One region of the Bradyrhizobium sp. HKCCYLRH3059 genome, then DNA from elsewhere that is predicted to be linked to it. Evidence: predicted binding sites of a transcription regulator. Region 1 holds the regulator's gene; each other region holds the start of a gene.
What was found. Region 1 encodes HrcA, which represses chaperone genes, less so after heat shock. Its sites were predicted from a motif close to GTTAGCACTCNCNNNNNGNGAGTGCTAAC; they were not measured.
Positions count from the first base shown of each region.

Region 2: the regulator HrcA is predicted to act here: its motif matches at 1,814-1,842, upstream of groES (co-chaperone GroES).
Region 3: the regulator HrcA is predicted to act here: its motif matches at 1,858-1,886, upstream of groES (co-chaperone GroES).

Region 1 is NZ_JBNPUF010000001.1:507,766-510,989, forward strand. Features, by position in the region: gene rdgB (RdgB/HAM1 family non-canonical purine NTP pyrophosphatase) at 1-302, opposite strand, end outside; gene rph (ribonuclease PH) at 299-1,012, opposite strand; gene hrcA (heat-inducible transcriptional repressor HrcA) at 1,177-2,265, shown strand; gene grpE (nucleotide exchange factor GrpE) at 2,398-3,018, shown strand; gene ACQR13_RS02395 (hypothetical protein) at 3,175-3,224, opposite strand, start outside.
Region 2 is NZ_JBNPUF010000002.1:401,466-404,689, forward strand. Features, by position in the region: gene ACQR13_RS08780 (acyltransferase family protein) at 1-242, opposite strand, end outside; gene ACQR13_RS08785 (cupin) at 401-1,006, opposite strand; gene ACQR13_RS08790 (usg protein) at 1,222-1,506, opposite strand; gene groES (co-chaperone GroES) at 1,886-2,200, shown strand; gene groL (chaperonin GroEL) at 2,288-3,224, shown strand, end outside.
Region 3 is NZ_JBNPUF010000001.1:84,685-87,908, reverse strand. Features, by position in the region: gene ACQR13_RS00365 (GGDEF domain-containing protein) at 1-538, opposite strand, end outside; gene ACQR13_RS00360 (trypsin-like peptidase domain-containing protein) at 684-1,778, opposite strand; gene groES (co-chaperone GroES) at 2,001-2,315, shown strand; gene groL (chaperonin GroEL) at 2,358-3,224, shown strand, end outside.

The DNA.
Region 1 (3,224 bases):
TTGTCCGGTCCTGCCCAGCGCGCCGAATAGATCCCCGGCGCCCCATCGAGCGCATGAACCACGATGCCGGAATCGTCGGCAAAGGCAGGAAGCTGCGCGGCTCTGGCCGCGGCGACCGCCTTGATGCGGGCGTTGGCCTGGAAGGTCTCGCCGGTCTCATCCGGCTCGTCCAGGCCGAGATCGCCGGCCGACACCGCCTCGACGCCATGGGGAGCGAGCAGCTCGCGCATCTCGGCAAGCTTGCCGGGATTGTGGGTCGCAATGATGATGCGACCGGTGAGCTTGCGGTGCGGGCTGCTCACGCGACCGCCATCTTCTGCAGGTCGACCAGCCGCGCGACGCCCTTGCGGGCGAGCGCCATCAGCGCCAGGAATTCGGCCTCGGTGAACGGCGTCTTCTCCGCCGTGCCCTGCACCTCGATGATGCGGCCGTCGCCGGTCATGACGAAATTGGCGTCGGTCTCGGCCTCGGAGTCCTCGGCGTAGTCGAGATCCAGCACCGGCGTGCCGTTGTAGATGCCGCAGGAGATTGCGGCGACGTTGGCGCGCAGCACCTCGGTCTTGATCATGTTGCGCGATTTCATCCACTTGATGCAGTCGGCCAGCGCCACCCAGGCGCCGGTGATCGACGCCGTGCGCGTGCCGCCATCGGCCTGCAGCACGTCGCAATCGACCGTGATCTGGCGCTCGCCGAGCGCTTCCAGGTCGATCGCGGTGCGCAGCGAGCGGCCGATCAGGCGCTGGATCTCGACGGTGCGGCCGGTCTGCTTGCCGGCGGAGGCCTCGCGCCGGGTCCGTTCCAGCGTGGCGCGCGGCAGCATGCCGTATTCGGCGGTGATCCAGCCGCGTCCCTGGCCCTTCAGCCAGGGCGGCAGCCGGTCCTCGAGCGTGGCGGTGACCAGGACATGGGTGTCGCCGAACTTCACCAGGCAGGAGCCCTCGGCGTATTTGACGACGCCGCGTTCCAGGCTCACGGCCCGCAGTTCATCCGGTGCACGGCGGCTCGGCCGCATGATTCTCTCCGTGAAAGCGCGCGAAAGACCGACTTTGACCGGCCTTGTAGGAGCCGGGAACGGCAGCGGCAAGGGTTTATCATGGCTTCGCCCGCGAGCGCCGACCGGCTTGCCACCGAGCCGCCGCATGGACACATTATAGGCAGCTGGGAGGAGTGCATCTGGTGGCCCACCACGATCCGATCAACCTGATGACACCGCCGGCCGGTCTGGCGCATCTGAACGAGCGCTCGCGCGAGATCTTCCGGCAGATCGTCGAAAGCTATCTGGCGACCGGCGAACCGGTCGGCTCGCGCAACATTTCGCGGCTGATCGCGGTTCCGCTGTCGCCGGCCTCGGTGCGCAACGTCATGGCCGATCTCGAGCAGCTCGGCCTGATCTACGCGCCGCACACCTCGGCCGGCCGGTTGCCGACCGAGGCTGGCCTGCGCTTCTTCGTCGACGCCCTGATGCAGGTCGGTGACATGACGGAGGCCGAGCGGCAGTCGATCCAGAGCCAGCTCGCGGCCGTCGGCCAGGCGCAGTCGGTCGAAGCGGCGCTGGACGAAGCGCTGACCCGGCTGTCGGGTCTGACCCGTGCCGCTGCCGTGGTTCTCACCGCCAAATCCAACACCCGCCTGAAGCACATCGAGTTCGTCAGGCTCGAGCCCGAGCGCGCGCTCGTCGTTCTGGTCGGTGAAGACGGACAGGTCGAGAACCGGGTCCTGACCCTGCCGCCGGGCGTGCCGTCGTCGGCGCTGACCGAGGCGTCCAATTTCCTCAATGCCCGCATCAGAGGACGGACGCTGGCGGAAGCGCGGCTCGAGCTCGAGACCGCGCTGGCGCATGACCGTGCTGAGCTCGATCAGTTGACGCAGAAGGTGATCGCCGCCGGAGTCGCGAGCTGGTCCGGAGGGGACAGCGACGAGCGGCAGCTCATCGTGCGCGGCCACGCCAACCTGCTCGAGGACCTGCATGCGCTCGAAGATCTCGAGCGTGTCCGGCGGCTGTTCGACGATCTCGAGACCAAGCGCGGCGTCGTCGATCTGCTCGGACGGGCGGAGAGCGCGGAAGGTGTCCGCATCTTCATCGGCTCGGAGAACAAGCTGTTCTCGCTGTCGGGCTCGTCGACGATCGTGTCGCCCTATTCCGACGCCACGGGGCGCATCGTCGGCGTGCTCGGCGTCATCGGTCCGACCCGGCTCAACTATGCCCGGGTGATTCCGACGGTCGATTATGCCGCGCGTCTGGTCAGCCGGCTGCTGGGTGGCTGACGCGTGACTTGGTTCACCCGCGGACAGCGCCTCCGGGCGCAATGGTCAGGCTGCGCTTGATTTTCGACGCCCAAAGCACGATATCCCGCCCCATATCCCCCAAACCCGTCAGCCGAACTTGCGAGTCTGTCCATGACCGATCCCGACCTGCATAAGAATGATCCGGAAAACCCGGCGCAGGCCAGCGAACCCGTCGTCTCCAAGCCCTACATCATGCCCGATGATCCTGAGGCCGGCTCGGCCGAGGCCCTTGCCAAGGAGGCGGCCGACGCGCGCGACAAGATGCTGCGCACGCTCGCGGAGATGGAGAACCTGCGCAAGCGGACGGCCCGTGAAGTCGCCGATGCGCGCATGTACGGCATCACCGGCTTCGCCCGTGACGTGCTCGATATCGCCGACAATCTGCAGCGCGCGCTCGATGCCGTGCCGGCCGAGACACGCGCCAATGCCGATGCGGGCCTGAAGTCGCTGATCGAGGGCGTCGAGCTCACCGAGCGCTCGCTGCTCAACACGCTGGAGAAGAACGGCGTCAAGAAGTTCGATCCGACGGGACAGAAGTTCGACCCCAACTTCCAGCAGGCGATGTACGAGGTCCCGGATCCGTCGGTGCCGTCCGGTACCGTGGTGCAGGTCGTGCAGGCCGGCTTCATGATCGGCGAGCGCGTGCTGCGCCCCGCGCTGGTCGGCGTGTCCAAGGGTGGCGCGAAGGCGGCGCCGGCGGCGAGCAACGATCAGTCGAACAGCGCCGCCTGACGGCGAGCCTAGGCAGGCGTCCCGCTGCCGTCCTGTCGATCGAATGAACAAGCCACGGGCAACGATGCCCGTGGCTTCTTGTTTGTCACCGCGACTTTGTAGTCCGTCTCACGGCGAGTGGCCGACGTGATCACGACGTCCGATGCCGGGCTGGTCTCAGCCTCTCGGCTGGATGCCGTCGCGGACGGCGCGGAAGCGCGGGAAGG
Region 2 (3,224 bases), on a different contig from region 1:
AGGTAGCCGGAGATGACGAAGAAGATGTCGACGCCGACGAAGCCGCCGAAGATCGCCGGCGCCTCGAAATGGAATGCGACGACGGAGAGCACCGCGATGGCGCGCAGCCAGTCGATGTCCTCGCGATGTCCTACACCTGAAGCCGAGCCGGCGCCCGCGCTGGCGAAGCGGGGCTGCGTCGATGCGCGCGTGCGAGGCGCGCGCGGGATCGTGGGAGCGAACTGGACGACGAAGCGCGGCAACGGAACGGGTACGCCTTTACGCAAGCCCGCGGCGAACACGTCTTACGGATTCGTCGCCGGCCCATCCGTCCCAATGACGCGAGACCGGATGTCAACACACACGCGCGATGGGACCGCCGTCCATCGCACGCGAATGTTTCCATCCATTTCTGTCGGCTTTACGTCGACAGTTCGACGGTTTTGAAGTCGGCCGGCAGGATCACTTCCAGCAGCTCGACGTCGTCGGAATAGTCGAGGATCATGTGCCGGATCTTCGGCGGCTGGGTCCAGCAACTGCCCTCCTGCATCAGCGTCTCGCCGACGCCTTCGAGGTAGCTCTTCACCCAGCCCTTGAGCACATAGACCATCTGGAAGTCGACCGCATGGGTGTGCAGCTTGGAGACTTCCTGCGGATTGCACGGCGGCAGCATGCGGATGACATGCGCGCGCGCCAAACCGTGCGTCGCGTCGGCGATGCCGAGGTCGCGGTAATGGGCATAAGCGCGCAGGCCGTCGGCCTTGAAGTCCTCCTCGCGGTGATGGCTGATCGCGACCTTCTGTTTGCGGCGGCGCGGCGCCGGCGCTGGTCGCCCCTTGCTCGCCAGCGCCTTGCGCGCCGAGGGCGCAGCCGCCCGGCCCGGCTTGGCGGGCGTCTTCGCCAGCGGCTTGGCGCTAGTTCTCGTAACCGCCTTCGCCGTCGCCTTGCTGCTCTTGCCGGTCTTCAGCGCCGCTGACTTGGCGGCGGCGCGTGATACGGGCTTGGTCGTCCGGCTCTTGGTGGCCATGGTGCTCTCCCTACGAGTCCTCGTCGCGAGGGTAGCACATATTGGATTGGAGAGGCTCAGCAGCCGCTCCAACAAAGGTCGTCATTCCGGGGCGTGCGAAGCACGAGCCCGGAATCCATTCCTCCGCGCGTTCTGCCGCCCGATGGATTCCGGGCTCGCGCTTCGCGCGCCCCGGAATGACACCGGTCATGAGGCGGCAGCGGTGGCTGTCAGCCTCAATGCAGCCGGAACACGCCGTCGACAGCGCGCAGCTCGGCCGGCTTGATGAGCTTGGAATGCGCCACCGTGACCGAATACAGCGGACCCTCGATCTTCTCCTGCCAGAACGCCAGGAAGTCCTGCAGCGCTGGGAATTTCGGAAACAGGTCGTAGTTCTGCCAGACATAGGTCTGCAGCAGCGAGCGATGGTCCGGCATCCGATACAGGATCTGCGCCGTCGTCAGCCCGTAACCCAGCACCTGTTTCCGAAAGTCCTCGGAAACCTCAACCTTCGACACCATGCCAACCTCCGTTTCTGGAGCGCATGTCCGTGTGGCCATCCGGGATGGAGCCACCCGGCAAAGATGCGCTCACTGCCTAGAAATGTGACGCATGTCCTCAACCCATCTCAAGCTTAAATGTTTAACGACATGTTGAAAAATGCTGCATTAGCAGCCACTTAGCCCAGGTGCTAATACGGGGTTTCATGGTTCGTTCCGCTTCCGTTAACGCTATCGGAACGCGTTGGCAGAGCCCGCAGTTGACTGCTAATTTTTCTGCTACAAGCCCTTGCCCGGCCGAATGCTCTCCCCTAAATCCAGCCTGCGTGCTGGCACTCGCCGGCGCCGACTGCCAAATTCCCAGAAACTGACAATCGCCTCAATAGCTTAGGAGGACTGTATGGCTTTCCGTCCGCTTCACGACCGCGTCGTGGTCAAGCGCATCGACGCCGAAGAGAAGACCGCTGGCGGCATCATCATCCCCGACTCGGCCAAGGAGAAGCCCTCGCAGGGCGAAGTGATCGCGGTGGGCCCGGGCGCCCGCGACGAGAGCGGCAAGCTGGTCCCGCTCGACGTCCAGGTCGGTGACCGCGTGCTGTTCGGCAAGTGGTCGGGCACCGAGGTCAAGATCGACGGCCACGAGCTGCTGATCATGAAGGAAAGCGACATCATGGGCGTGCTCACCGACACCGCGTCGAAGAAGAAGGCCGCCTAAGCCAACCCGCTCAACGCTCACCCTGAGGAGCGCCTGCGGGCGCCCTGCCCAGGGTGAGACGACCAATTCAACTCAGGGAAACCCAATATGTCAGCAAAAGACGTAAAGTTCGGCGTCGACGCTCGCGACCGCATGCTGCGCGGCGTGGACATCCTCGCCAATGCCGTCAAGGTCACGCTCGGTCCGAAGGGCCGCAACGTCGTCCTCGACAAGTCGTTCGGCGCGCCGCGCATCACCAAGGACGGCGTCACCGTCGCCAAGGAGATCGAGCTCGACGACAAGTTCGAGAACATGGGCGCGCAGATGGTGCGCGAGGTCGCCTCGAAGTCCGCTGACGCGGCCGGCGACGGCACCACCACCGCGACCGTGCTGGCCCAGGCCATCGTGCGCGAAGGCGCCAAGGCGGTTGCCGCCGGCATGAACCCGATGGATCTGAAGCGCGGCATCGACCTCGCGGTCGAGGCGGTCGTTGCCGACCTCGTGAAGAACTCCAAGAAGGTCACGTCGAACGACGAGATCGCCCAGGTCGGCACCATCTCCGCCAACGGCGACGCCGAGATCGGCAAGTTCCTCGCCGACGCGATGAAGAAGGTCGGCAACGAGGGTGTCATCACCGTCGAGGAAGCCAAGTCGCTCGAGACCGAGCTCGACGTCGTCGAGGGCATGCAGTTCGACCGCGGCTACATCTCGCCCTACTTCGTCACCAACGCCGACAAGATGCGCGTTGAGATGGATGACGCCTACATCCTGATCAACGAGAAGAAGCTGTCGTCGCTGAACGAGCTGCTGCCGCTGCTCGAGGCCGTGGTGCAGACCGGCAAGCCGCTGGTCATCGTCGCCGAGGACGTCGAGGGCGAGGCGCTCGCCACCCTGGTCGTCAACCGCCTGCGTGGCGGCCTGAAGGTCGCGGCCGTCAAGGCTCCGGGCTTCGGCGATCGCCGCAAGGCCATGCTGCAGGACATCGCGATCCTGACCGGCGGCCAGGCGATCTCGGAAGATCTCGGCATCAAGCTCGAGAACGTCA
Region 3 (3,224 bases), 420 kb from region 1:
ACAACAACGGCTCATGCGACGTCGCGACGCCGGGGATGACGGGGCCGATGCTGAACAGGATCATCGTGCCGACCAGGCGCGGCGCGCTGAAATTGCGAAAGCAGATGCCGCCCACCATGGCGGCCGAGGAGATGCAGGTCAGTGACGCGGCCACCCAGTCGCCGGACGCGAGGCTGATGCCGACGCCGAAACCGACGCTGGCGCTCCAGGTCACCGACAGCAGGATGTGGATGTCGGTCGGCGTCGCCAGCCGCTCGCGGGCGCGGCGGTAGGCAATGATCATCACGATCAGCCGCGACAGGCAGATCGCGACTTCGAGCACGAACCAGGTGATGAAGAGCGGGCTCGGCGTACGCAGTGCGAGCGCTGCGGCGACAGCAACGGTGTTGATGGCGCCGCCGGCGAACACCGACCAGCAGCCGTAGAGCTCACGCGTCAATGCACGGCGGATATCTGATGACACCGGATATCCCGGGTCGGCCAGCCAGCGCGTCACGCGCCAGCGTGGCAAACTGAACGCCAAACCATCACCCCGCATTTCAATACCTCCGCGGGGTTGCAATAAGCGCGATAGCACTTAACAGGCGTTTAGAGAGGTATCGGCGTCTCGCTGCATGCTTGATGCACGGTAAAAATTTACTCCACGTGGTATGCGCAGCTAACAGCGAACAGAAGTTGAATTCTCAGCCCGAGGTTCTCGCGCGCGCACGTTCTTCGGTGACTGGCGCGACCTCCACCGTCGCGTTGCCGAGCGCGCGGTCGCGCTCGAACACGAGACGGACGCGCTGCCCGACCGGTGTGAGGCCGATCAGGTTACGCACCTGCGTGGCGCTGCGCACCGGCATGTCGTTCGCCTTCACGATGATGTCGCCCTTGCGCAGTCCCGCGCGTTCGGCCGGCGAGCCCACGGTGACGTCGGCGACGCGCGCGCCCTGAATCCGGCCATCGGCCGGCGCATCCAGGTCGAGCAGGGTCACGCCGATGCGGCCGCGATCGACGCGGCCGTTGGCGACGAGCTGCTCCATCACCCGCCGCGCCATGTTGATCGGGACGGCGAAGCCGATGCCGACATTGCCGCCGCCGGGCGAGATGATCGCGGTGTTGATGCCGACCAGCTCGCCGCGCAGATTGATCAGCGCGCCGCCGGAATTTCCGGGATTGATCGCCGCGTCGGTCTGGATGAAATCCTCGTAGCCCTGCTTGCCGAGGCCGGTTCGCCCGAGCGCGCTCACGAGACCCGAGGTGACGGTCTGGCCAAGACCGAACGGGTTGCCGACGGCGATCACGAAGTCGCCGACCTCAAGCGCATCACTGTCGCCAAGCGCGATGGCCTTGAGGTCGATGGGGTCCCTGATCTGCAGCAGCGCGATATCAGTGGCGGGATCGCGCCCGACCAGGCGGGCGGCGAATTTGCGGCCATCCTTGGTGCGGATCTGCGCTGTCGTGACGTGCTCGACGACGTGATTGGCGGTCATGACGTAGCCGCGCTGCGCATCGACGATGACGCCCGAGCCGGTGGCGCTGATCTGCTTCTCGACCTGCTTGGGGACGTCGAAAAACTCGCGAAACAGCGGGTCCTGGTAGAGCGGATTGTCCTGGCGGACCTTGCCTTCGACCGAGATGTTGACGACGGCGGGCGTCACTTCCTTGACCAGCGGGGCCAGCGTCGGCACCCGGCCTAGCTTGAGATCGGGAATTTGGGCCAAGGCAGGCCCGGTCATCAGGCAAAGCAGAATGGCAGGCGCCAGGACGGCCCGGAGAAAAGGCGGAAGCTGCATCGTGATCCCCAACAAGCGCGATCAGGATTTTTTGGCGACGACAGAACTGGGAAAGCGGCCGGCCCGGTTCAAGAGCCGCACTGGCAATCGTTCCCCGAGAGTGCCAAAAAATTTACGTGACCCTCTTGAACGAAAAGTTCGGCTTTCCTAGGTCGTTGCTCGCTCGGGGGCCTGATGGGACCCGAGGCTTATGACATCGCTGATCTGTAAAGGAGGATGTGCATGCATTTCCGTCCATTGCACGACCGCGTGCTCGTGCGCCGTATCGATGCCGAGGAGAAGACCAAGGGCGGCATCATCATTCCCGACACCGCCAAGGAGAAGCCGCAGGAGGGCGAGATCGTTGCCGCGGGTCCTGGCGCGCGGAATGAGCAGGGGCAATTGGTGCCGCTCGAGGTCAAGCCCGGCGACCGCGTGCTGTTCGGGAAATGGTCGGGCACCGAGGTCAAGATCGACGGCAAGGATCTCCTGATCGTGAAGGAGAGCGATCTGCTCGGCATCATCGACACGCCCGTCGCGGCCAAGAAGGCTGCGTGATTCCCTCAACTGACAGTCATCGAGAGAAAGGAGACGACGAACATGGCTGCCAAGGACGTGAAGTTTTCGACCGACGCGCGCGATCGCATGCTGCGCGGCGTCGACATCCTCGCCAATGCCGTGAAGGTCACGCTCGGTCCCAAGGGCCGCAACGTCGTGATCGAGAAATCGTTCGGCGCGCCGCGCATCACCAAGGACGGCGTGACGGTCGCCAAGGAGATCGAGCTGGAGGACAAGTTCGAGAACATGGGCGCGCAGATGGTGCGCGAGGTGGCCTCGAAGACCGCCGATCTCGCCGGCGACGGCACCACCACCGCCACCGTGCTCGCCCAGGCCATCGTCAAGGAAGGCGCGAAGTCGGTCGCCGCCGGCATGAACCCGATGGATCTGAAGCGCGGCATTGATCTCGCCGTCGACGCGATCGTCAAGGATCTCAAGTCGCACGCCAAGAAGATCACCAGCAATGACGAGATCGCGCAGGTCGGCACCATCTCGGCCAATGGCGACAACGAGATCGGCCGCTTCCTCGCCGAGGCCATGCAGAAGGTCGGCAATGAGGGCGTGATCACGGTCGAGGAGGCCAAGAGCCTCGACACCGAGCTCGAGGTGGTCGAAGGCATGCAGTTCGACCGCGGCTACGTCTCGCCGTACTTCGTCACCAATTCCGAGAAGATGCGGGTCGAGCTCGAGGATCCCTACATCCTGATCCACGAGAAGAAACTGTCGGGTCTGCAGACCATGCTGCCGCTGCTCGAAGCCGTGGTGCAGTCCGGCAAGCCGCTGCTGATCGTCGCCGAGGATGTCGAAGGCGAGGCGCTGGCCACCCTGGTCGTCAACAAGCTGCGCGGCGGCCTGAAGATCGCCGCCGTCAAGGCGCCGGGCTTCGGCGATCGCCGCAAGGCCATGCTG